Regions from separate parts of the Pseudomonas sp. FP2335 genome, predicted to be linked through region 1. Evidence: riboswitches for the same ligand, from Rfam matches in the RefSeq annotation. Region 1 holds a riboswitch; each other region holds the start of a gene.
The links. A riboswitch is a leader RNA that binds a small molecule or an ion and turns the genes downstream of it on or off. The one in region 1 is predicted to bind cobalamin.

Region 1 (3,267 bases):
TGCGGTGAGTGCGTTGAACAGCTGCGAACCGGCAATGCCAGCGAGGATGATCTGCCCGGTGCCGCTGGACGAGCCGCTGGCCCGCGCCAATAAAATCACCAGCGCAAACGCCGCCATCGCGCCGACAAACGCGCCAGCCGACAATGAAATCAAGCCGCCGCCCACCCCGATCAGCGCCACCAGCACCGCACCTGTCGAGGCGCCGGCGCTGATGCCCAGCAGGTACGGATCGGCCAGCGGATTGCGCAGCAGCGATTGCAGGATCACCCCGCAGGTCGCCAGCCCGGCACCGCAGGCGGCGGCGACCAGCGCGCGGGTCAGGCGGTAGTTCCACACTACGCCTTCGTCGATGGGGTCGAGCACGTAGCCGGCGCCCCACAGTTTATTGGCCAGCACCTGAAGTACGACCTGCGGCGAGATGGCGGTTTCGCCGATGGCCACGCCGGCGAGCACGGCGGCCAGGAGTAGGGCCAGGGCGAGGAGGGCACGAATCATTTCGGCAGGTCGTAGCCGTCGATGGCCGTGGCCAGTTGCTCAAGGCCGTCGAACATGCGGATGCTGGCCTGCAACGCCAGGGCGTCGAGGATGATGATGCGGTTGTTTTTTACCGCATCCATGTTGCGGGTGACCGGGTCGCTGCGCAGGAAGGCGAGTTTCTTTTCATGGTCGTCGGCAGGGTAGCGGCGGCGGTCCATGCGGGCGATGACGAGGAAGGTCGGGTTGGCCTTGGCGATGGTTTCCCAGCCCACGGCGGGCCATTCTTCATCGGACTGCACCACGTTGCGCAGGCCGAGGGTTTGCAGCATGAATTCGGGAATGCCCTTGTGCCCGGCGACATACGGGTCGCTGGCCAGCTCGGCGCTGGAGAACCACACCAGTGCGCTGGCCTGCTTGAGGCCCTTGCTCTGCACGGTGGCGACGGACTTGGCCAGGCGCGCCTTGAGTTCGCCGTTCAGCTGTTGACCGCGGTCCTGCACATCGAAGATCGCCGCCAGTTGGCTGATGCTTTTGTAGATGGTCTCGATGCGGAACGGCTCCAGCCGCGTGCCGTCGGCGCCCACCAGGTTGTCCTTGCCTTCGCAGTCGGAGGGCAGCAGGTAGGTGGGGATCTGCAGTTCGTGGAATTGCTCACGGGTGCCGACCACGCCTTGTGCGCCGACCACCCATTCCAGCTCGGCGGCCACCAACTGCGGGCGCTTGGCGATCACGGCTTCGAAGCTCGGCTCATTGTTGGCCAGGCGTTCGATGCGCTCGTTCTGTGCCTTGAACTGCGGCAGCACACTGTTGAACCACAGTGAGGTGCCGACCACTTTGTCGCCCACGCCCAACGCATAAAGCATCTCGGTGGCGGCTTGGCCAATGGTCACGCTGCGCGCCGGCGCTTGCTGGAAGGTGAGGGTGCTGCCGCAGTTTTCCAGGGTCAGCGGGTAGTCAGTCGGCGCGGCGTGGGCCAGGGCACAAACACTCAGGCCGGTGAGCAGGGCGGTAATGCGTGGCAGCATGGGGCAATCTCCGTTGGGACCGTACAGGGAGCTGGGGCGGTACGGTAGTGGAAATACAGCCATGAACGCTGCCGGTCCGGCAGGCCAGGGATGCCCTTCCCGGACACCCCGCCGGTTGGTGATAACGCTTGGCCGGCAGGTCTCCTGACTGATGCGTCATCGCCACGCTCCGGCCTTCCCGGACAGCGTCCAGTGGCAGTGGGGAGCAGGCTCAGCACCTACAGTTGCGGGGGCAGTTCCGATTGGCGCGGGTGGCCGCGCTTCGGATTCCCTATTAGTCCCGTTGGGGAACCGGCGCGGTATGGTAGTCGATCTTGGACGTGAGGGCGCGTGTCTCTTATGATGCGCGGCCACGGAACCGCCCCATACAAGGAAAATACAGTGAAACGTTTAGTCGCCCTCGCCCTGATCACCCTGCTCGCCGGTTGTGCGACCCAGGGTAAAAGCGAATCGCAGATTTTCGACGAGGCCGCCACTGCCCATGTCATGTCGCTGCCTGCCGGCGCCAACAAGGTGCGTTTGCACAGCGTCAAGATCGCCAGCCATGGTGTGATCGGCGACATGCTGGCGACTGTCCTGGGCGGCGGCGCGAATGCCGGCCAACTCAGGCAAGAACTGCTCAACGCCCAGCGCCTGGGCGACAGTGGGTTCTTGATCATTGGGGCGCGCAGTTCAATCGACGTGGCGGTTGTTGAGAACGCCTGCGAAGGCCTCGGTTTGCAGGGGATGAATATCTACTACGCGGGCAGTGAGGCGCAGCAGGACAAAGTGCGCCACGCGGTTGAACAGGCCCGGGCGCAATTTCACTTCATCAATACCCAGTGACCACCGGTCTGTAGTGAGCGGGCTTGCCCCGCGCTGGGTGGCGAAGCCGCCCCAAACCCAGGCACCTCGGTCTTTCTGATACACCGGGTTGTCTGGATTTGGGGCGGCTTCGCCACCCAGCGCGGGGCAAGGGTGTCAGCCCGGCCGGGGGTTATTTGCGGTCCAGCCACACGGTCTGCGCGTTGCAGAATTCCCGCACGCCGAAGTGTGACAGTTCACGGCCAAAGCCGCTTTTCTTGATCCCGCCAAACGCCACCCGAGGGTCGGACACGCTGAAGGCGTTGACGAAAATCCCGCCGGTTTCCAGGCGGTTGGCTATATCCCGCGCCTTCGCCGCGTCGGTGGTGAAGATGCTCGCGGTCAGGCCGAACTCGCTGTCATTCGCCAGCGCTACCGCGTGGTCGGCGTCGCGGGCGGTGATGATCGAGGCTACCGGGCCGAACAGTTCCTGTTTGAACGAGGTCATCTGGTCGGTGACGCCTGCCAGTACGGTCGGCTCATAGTAGTTGCCGGCACCGGCGACTTTATGGCCGCCCAGTAGCAGGGTCGCGCCTTCTTCAAGAGTCGCCTGGACCTGGCCGTGCAGCTCGTCGCGCAGGTCGAAGCGGGCCATCGGGCCGATGTACGTGGCGGCGGATGTCGGGTCGCCCATCACCAGGGCACGGCTGGCTGCGAGGAATTTTGCGGTAAAGGCTTCGGCCACGCCGGCTTCGATGATCAGACGCTTGGCAGCTGCGCAGACTTGCCCGCTGTTCTGGAAGCGGCCAATCACGGCGGCTTGCACCGCGGCGTCAAGGTCGGCGTCGTTGAGCACGATGAACGGGTCGGAGCCGCCCAGTTCCAGCACACACTTTTTCAGCGCGGCACCGGCCTGGGAGCCGATGGCCATACCGGCGCGCACGCTGCCGGTGAGGGTGACGGCGGCGATGCGCGGGTCGGC
Region 2 (3,267 bases), 250 kb from region 1:
CTGTGGGAGCGGGCTTGCCTGCGATAGCGCCCTCCCGGTCTGGCGCAAACAGTGCCGCCACCGCCGCCGGATTCGACGGAAAGTAAAAGTGCACGTAGGAAGCCGTCATCCGCCCCTGTCGGAAAACCGCCTCGGCACCACGCCCACCGTTGGGGCTCACGCCACGGGCAATCGGCGTGCAGTCGGTGCTGGTCAGGGAGTGGTGATAGGTGTGACCGCGCAATGTGCCTTCCGGCAGTTCGACATTTTGCAGGGCCAGGGCGGCCAGTTTCTTTTGCATCACGGCATCGCCCTGCAGCAGACCGAGCAACTCGGCACGCTGGCCGTCGACATCGGTGAGCGAGTCCAGCAGGTACAACATGCCGCCGCACTCGGCGAGCAGTGGTTTGCCAGCAGCGTGATGGGCACGGATCGCATCGAGCATCGCGGTATTTTCCGACAGCGCCTGGTGATGCAATTCCGGGTAACCACCCGGCAGATACAGGCTGTCGGCGTCAGGCAATTGGCGGTCATGGATCGGCGAGAAGAAGTGCAACTCGGCGCCCATCGCCCGCAACAGATCGAGGCTGGCGCCGTAGGTGAAGGCGAAGGCTTCGTCGCGAGCCACGGCAATGCGTACGCCGTTGAGCAACGGCTCGGCCTCAATGATCTGCGGCGCAGCGAACGTCACCGGCGGCGGCAATGCGACTTCGCAACTGCTGCCCAGGGCTTGGGCGGCGGCATCGAGGCGCAGGTCGAGGTCATTCAGTTCGCTGGCTTGTACCAGGCCTAGGTGGCGGCTGGGCAATTCGATCCCGGTCTCGCGGGACAGCGCCCCGTACCAACGCAGGCCTTCGGTCAGACTGCCTTCGAGCAATTGTGCGTGGCGCAGCGTGCCCACGCGGTTGGCCAGCACGCCGGCGAACGGCAGGTCCGGCTGATAACGCGCCAGGCCCAGCGCAAGGGCACCGAAGGTCTGGGCCATGGCGGTGCCGTCGATCACACCGAGCACCGGCACGCCAAAGTGGCGCGCCAGGTCAGCGCTGGACGGCGTGCCGTCGAACAGGCCCATCACGCCTTCAATGAGGATCAGGTCAGCCTCGCCGGCGGCTTCCCACAACAGGCGACGACTTTCCTGCTCTCCCACCATCCACATGTCCAATTGATACACCGGCGCACCACTGGCGCGCTCGTGGATCATCGGGTCGAGAAAGTCCGGCCCGCATTTGAACACGCGCACCTTGCGCCCCAGGTTGCGGTGCAAACGGGCGAGCGCGGCGGTGACGGTGGTTTTGCCCTGGCCGGACGCCGGTGCGGCGATCAAGACGGCCGGGCAATGACGGGGCTGATTCAAAGTTCGACGCCCTTCTGTGCCTTGATACCGGCCTGGAACGCGTGCTTGAGCATGCCCATTTCGGTGACGGTGTCGCCCATTTCGATCAGCTCGGGCTTGGCGCCACGGCCGGTGACCACCACGTGTTGCATCGGCGGACGGGCTTGCAGGTCGCTGAGTACTTGGTCCAGATCGAGGTAGCCGTGTTTGAGGGCGATGTTCAGTTCGTCAAGCACGACAAGGCCGATGGCGGGATCTTGCAGCAGCTCGCGGGACACCGCCCAGGCGGCTTCGGCGGCGGCGATGTCACGTTGGCGGTCCTGGGTTTCCCAGGTGAAGCCTTCGCCCATGACGTGAAAACGCACTTGCTCAGGGAAGCGGCGGAAGAACAGCTCTTCGCCCGTGCTGTTGCGCCCCTTGATGAACTGCACCACACCGCACTGCATGCCGTGGCCCATGGCCCGAGCCAGCATGCCGAACGCAGAGCTGCTCTTGCCTTTGCCGTTGCCGGTGAGCACCAGCAGCAAACCGCATTCGTTGGGCGAGTTGGCGATGCGCTCGTCGATCACGGCTTTTTTGCGCAGCATGCGCGCCAGGTGGCGTTCGTCGCGTTCAGGGGAATCGGTCATGGCAGCTCTCCGTTGGGGCTGGACAAAAAACGGCGGGCAGGAAAAAGACAAAACAGACAGCCAAGCATCGCCCACCGTGATGCTGTTGGATGTTTCAGGCCGGTCTCCGGGCTCATGAGTGGCGATCGCCGACGCTGCGCCTTCCCATATCGCGGGGCGATACAGTGGCAGAAAGCAGGGTCTTGACTCATTTACCGTTGCGGGGGCAGCGCCGGGATCGCGGCAGCACTGTGTACAAGTGCGCTCACTCACCGGCTTCCCTGTTTCACTCGGTCGACCCGTGGGTCACAGAGCACCTGGAACAAGTCGCGAAGGGTAGAGGGTTGGGGGTGGAGCGTCAATTAAAGCCGGCTTCGCACTTGAACCATCGGACCGCTGCATGCCTCTACCCTTGCAGGTACCCAGGAGAAAAACATGCACAAGACCCGACTTGCCCTACTGATCATGTTCGCAGGCGCCCTCGCCGCCTGCGGTGAAAGTTCGACCTTGCAAGTGTCTGACGGAACCGGGCCTTCCCCCAAGCTACCGGAGCCGAACAAGACCCTGATCCCCACGGTAAACATCGCGCCAGCCATCGGCTGGCCTGCGGGTGCGAAGCCAACTCCCGCCGCGGGCACCCAGGTGGCGGCGTTTGCCGAGGGCCTGGACCACCCGCGCTGGCTGTATGTGCTGCCCAATGGCGACGTACTGGTGGCAGAAACCAATGCGCCGCCCAAACCCGATGACTCAAAGGGCATTCGTGGCTGGGTAATGGAAAAGGTCATGGGCCGAGCCGGTGCAGGTGTGCCTAGCCCGAATCGCATCACGTTGCTGCGCGATGCCGACCACGATGGCATCGCCGAGACCCGGACAGTATTTCTTGAAAACCTCAATTCGCCCTTCGGCATGACCCTGGTGGGCAATGATCTGTATGTGGCGGACTCGGACAAGCTGCTGCGCTTCCCCTACCAACCGGGAGCAACCGCGATCAAGGCAGCCGGTACCAAGGTGGTCGACCTACCCGGCGGCAGCATCAACCACCACTGGACCAAGAACGTGGTGGCGAGCAAAGACGGCCGCAAGCTGTACGTAAGCGTAGGCTCCAACAGCAACGTTGGTGAAAACGGCCTGCAGGCAGAAGAAGGCCGGGCGGCGATCTGGGAAGTAGACCGCGCCAGCGGCCAGCACCGCATTTTCGCCTCGGGCCTGCGCAACCCTAACGGCATGGCCTGGGAACCACAAAGCGGCAAGCTGTGGACGGCGGTGAACGAGCGCGATGAAATCGGTAGCGACCTGGTGCCGGACTACATCACCTCGGTTCAGGATGGCGCCTTCTATGGCTGGCCG
Region 3 (3,267 bases), 1.5 Mb from region 1:
GATCACCGGGCAACTGCGGATCAGCCGCTGGCCTTTTACGGTGATCAATTCCGGGTCGCCGGGGCCTGCGCCGATGAAGTAGACGGTCATGGGGAATTCCTGTTGAAAAGCGGGCGAGCATGAAGATTGCTCATGATCGGGAAGGGCGATTATCGGGATTTTAGTCGGCGCAAGCCAACGCAAAGGTGGCCTGGGAGGTTTTTTTGCGGGTGATCAGCAGGCGCGCAGGGGCGCCAGTGAGGTGCTCGGCCAGTGCCAGGGCGGCGCTTTCGGCGATGCCGTAACAGCCGGTATGGGCGAAAGCGACAGCGGATCTGTGGCTCAGGCGGTCGGCATAACCCCCTAGCCCGGCCGCGCTGAAGCAGTGCAGTGGCAGGTTCAACAGCGCGGCCAGGGCGAGTAATCCGGGTTCATCACGTTTGCGATCAATACTCGCCAAGGCCGTAACGTGCCGGCGCTCGATACCACCCTCGGCGAGGGCGGCGTCGAACAGGCTCAGCAGGGTGTGAACATCACAACCCCGCTGGCAGCCCAGGCCGGCCACCAGGGTCATGCCGAGTATTGATCGTCACGGTTGCGGCGGAACAGCCAGGCGCTGATCAGGCCCAGGGCCAGCCAGAACGCCACGTTGGTCAACTGCGATGCGATCTTGAACTGCGCTTCCAGCGCTTCTGGTGCCAGCATCGAATGCACTTCCGGTTGCGGTGCGCCAATCACGTGGGGAACCACCAGGATTGCCGCCCCCAGTACTTTGAGCAGCCAGTTGCGACCGAATACGATCAGCGCGATACCGGCGGCGGTGGACGCTGCGGTACCGATCCACCACGTCTGGCGCAGTGCGAGGTCGGCGGCAGCCGTGCCCGGTAGCTCAGGCGGCAGCCCCAGGGTCGGTGCCAGTACGAAGGTCGCGTAACCAGCCAGCCCCCATAGCAGCCCTTGGGCGGTGCGGGTTGGCGCGCGCAGGGTGTACAGGCCGGCGAGCATCAGTGCGAAACCGACCGCCACTACCAGGTTGCCACCTGTGGTAGAGAGTACGCGCTGCCAGCCGTCTTCCGGCTCCCAGGCTTCGGCGTCGTGGGTATGGGCAGCGGTGCCGGCGGTATGCTCGTGCATCACCTCGGCAGGGGCTTTTTCAAAGGTTTCCGCCTGCAAAATCAGCGGGGCGACCCAGAAACTTTGCAGCAGGGTCAGCAGCAGGGCGGCCAAAAGTCCGGTGAACCCTGCGGTTTGCGCAATACGCTTGATCATGTCGGCAGGTCTCAATGGCACGGGAACGCGGCGCTGTGGCGGGTATCGTGGGCAGCGTTGTGCACCGCCTCGATATGCGAGAAACCGGCGAAATACACCAGGCACGCGCCGAGGATCGACGCACCGATGGCGGCGGTCAGGCGTTGGCTCAGGGTAGAGGTGCGGCTGGCGGAGTGCGAGGTGCTGCTGATGATCGACATGGCGCGTCCCTTTCAGGTGTCTGGGTGAAACGAGCGCATGAAAACCCCGCGAGCCAGGCACGCAGGGTTCTGAACAGCGCCCGCCCACCGCGGGTTTGTTATCTGATTTTTTCGGGCCGGTCTCCGGGCTTGCGAGGGGCTCAATGCCTGAAAACGTCGCCTTCCCATGCCTTGGGCACAGTGGATATGACGTTTCGCTCGCTTACCGTTGCGGGGGCAGCACCGGACTGTCATGCGTACATGAGTCACCGGTTTCCCGTTTCACCCTTTGCAGGGCACCCGAAACAAGATGTGTAGGAGAGCATGGGGGGGGGAGGGGAGTCAATTGGGATGTGGTTTTTGGTGGTGGTGGTGGTGGTGGTGTACATATCCGTTTCTTCGGTAACGGCCGCTTATGGTTCCGCTCTTACAGCGGGTCACTTTGGAAAAGCCCCAAAGTAACCAAAGGGCTCTTGCCCCAACACTCGGCACCTCGCCTAGGCTCGGTGTGCCCTCACTCCGGCTTGAATCCGTGGGCCGCCGTCATGGGCCATCCCTGGCCCAGGACGGCTAACCCGGCGTCCTGCCGGGTTGCCCACGGATTCAAGCCTGCGTTCGGCCAGCGTGTTTAACGGGGCAAGTGAGATCAAAAGCCAGAGCGCGGCGGCCTTAGAGGCGACCGGCATTTTTTATGGTGTTCACCCTCGACTGTGGGATCTGGCTAGCCTGCGATGCAGGCGACTCGGTACATCAGACGCACCCAGTTGATGCCATCGCAGGCAAGCCAGTTCCCACAGGGGAACCCGCCCGCTTTCTCGATCAGGCCGGCTGTCAGGCCGCCCAAATCCATGTCGGATTAAGGGCACACCGAGCCTGGGCGAGGTGCCGAGTGTTGGGGCAAGAGCCCTTTGGTTACTTTTGGGCTCTTTCCTAAAGTGAGCTGCCGTAAGGAGTCGCCGTTACCTAAATAACGGATATGTACACGAACCCAACCCCATCATTGACCATCCCCCAAGCACTGCGTAGCCTTGCACCCTCGAGGTTCTTCGGCCCAGGCCGAAGCTAAGAAGGGAACGCGGTCCAAGCCGCGGCTGCCCCCGCAACTGTAAAGGGTTCAGTTGACTGCCACGCCACTGCCGACAAGGCGGGAAGGCGCAGCCAGCGCCGGTCGCAAGACCTGCAAGCCCCAAGCCAGGAGACCTGCCTCGCAATCGATTTTTCAATTCAACCGGGCGGGGTGATCCGGTGACGAAATCCGCTGCTGCGCACTGTCGCAGGGCCTATCGTCCCGTATGCCCGCCCCCAAGGGCATCCGATGAAAACACTGGCCAAACTCCCCGTCACCATCGTTACCGGCTTTCTTGGCTCGGGCAAAACCACCTTGCTGCGCCATATGCTCGACAACGCCCAGGGCCGTCGTATCGCCGTGATCGTCAACGAATTCGGCGAGTTGGGCATTGACGGTGAAATCCTCAAGCAGTGCTCCATCGGTTGCACCGAAGAAGAAGCCAACGGCCGTGTCTACGAGCTGGCCAACGGCTGCCTGTGCTGCACCGTGCAGGAAGAGTTCTTCCCGGTGATGCGCGAGCTGGTTGCCCGGCGCGGCGACCTCGACCATATCCTCATTGAAACCTCCGGCCTGGCTCTGCCAAAACCCCTGGTACAAGCCTTCCAATGGCCGGAAATCCGTAGCGCCTGCACGGTTGACGCGGTGATCACCGTGGTCGATAGCCCAGCCGTGGCCGCCGGCACCTTCGCCGCATTCCCGGACCAAGTCGACGCCCAGCGCAAACTCGACCCGAACCTGGACCACGAATCGCCGCTGCACGAGTTGTTCGCC

Region 2: another riboswitch for cobalamin. It lies ahead of cobO (cob(I)yrinic acid a,c-diamide adenosyltransferase); the one in region 1 lies ahead of PSH81_RS18290 (ABC transporter substrate-binding protein).
Region 3: another riboswitch for cobalamin. It lies ahead of PSH81_RS11410 (CbtB domain-containing protein); the one in region 1 lies ahead of PSH81_RS18290 (ABC transporter substrate-binding protein).

Annotation. Positions count from the first base shown of each region.
Region 1 covers NZ_CP117437.1:4,081,846-4,085,112, reverse strand. Annotated here, with positions in the region: gene PSH81_RS18295 (iron ABC transporter permease) at 1-495, opposite strand, end outside; gene PSH81_RS18290 (ABC transporter substrate-binding protein) at 492-1,502, opposite strand; cobalamin riboswitch at 1,619-1,813, opposite strand; gene PSH81_RS18285 (hypothetical protein) at 1,884-2,327, shown strand; gene PSH81_RS18280 (aldehyde dehydrogenase family protein) at 2,479-3,267, opposite strand, start outside.
Region 2 covers NZ_CP117437.1:4,334,399-4,337,665, forward strand. Annotated here, with positions in the region: gene PSH81_RS19425 (cobyrinate a,c-diamide synthase) at 1-1,333, opposite strand, end outside; gene cobO (cob(I)yrinic acid a,c-diamide adenosyltransferase) at 1,330-1,941, opposite strand; cobalamin riboswitch at 2,021-2,256, opposite strand; gene PSH81_RS19435 (sorbosone dehydrogenase family protein) at 2,356-3,267, shown strand, end outside.
Region 3 covers NZ_CP117437.1:2,554,226-2,557,492, forward strand. Annotated here, with positions in the region: gene cobM (precorrin-4 C(11)-methyltransferase) at 1-90, opposite strand, end outside; gene PSH81_RS11400 (cobalamin biosynthesis protein) at 161-553, opposite strand; gene PSH81_RS11405 (CbtA family protein) at 550-1,248, opposite strand; gene PSH81_RS11410 (CbtB domain-containing protein) at 1,260-1,448, opposite strand; cobalamin riboswitch at 1,545-1,746, opposite strand; cobalamin riboswitch at 2,450-2,650, shown strand; gene cobW (cobalamin biosynthesis protein CobW) at 2,743-3,267, shown strand, end outside.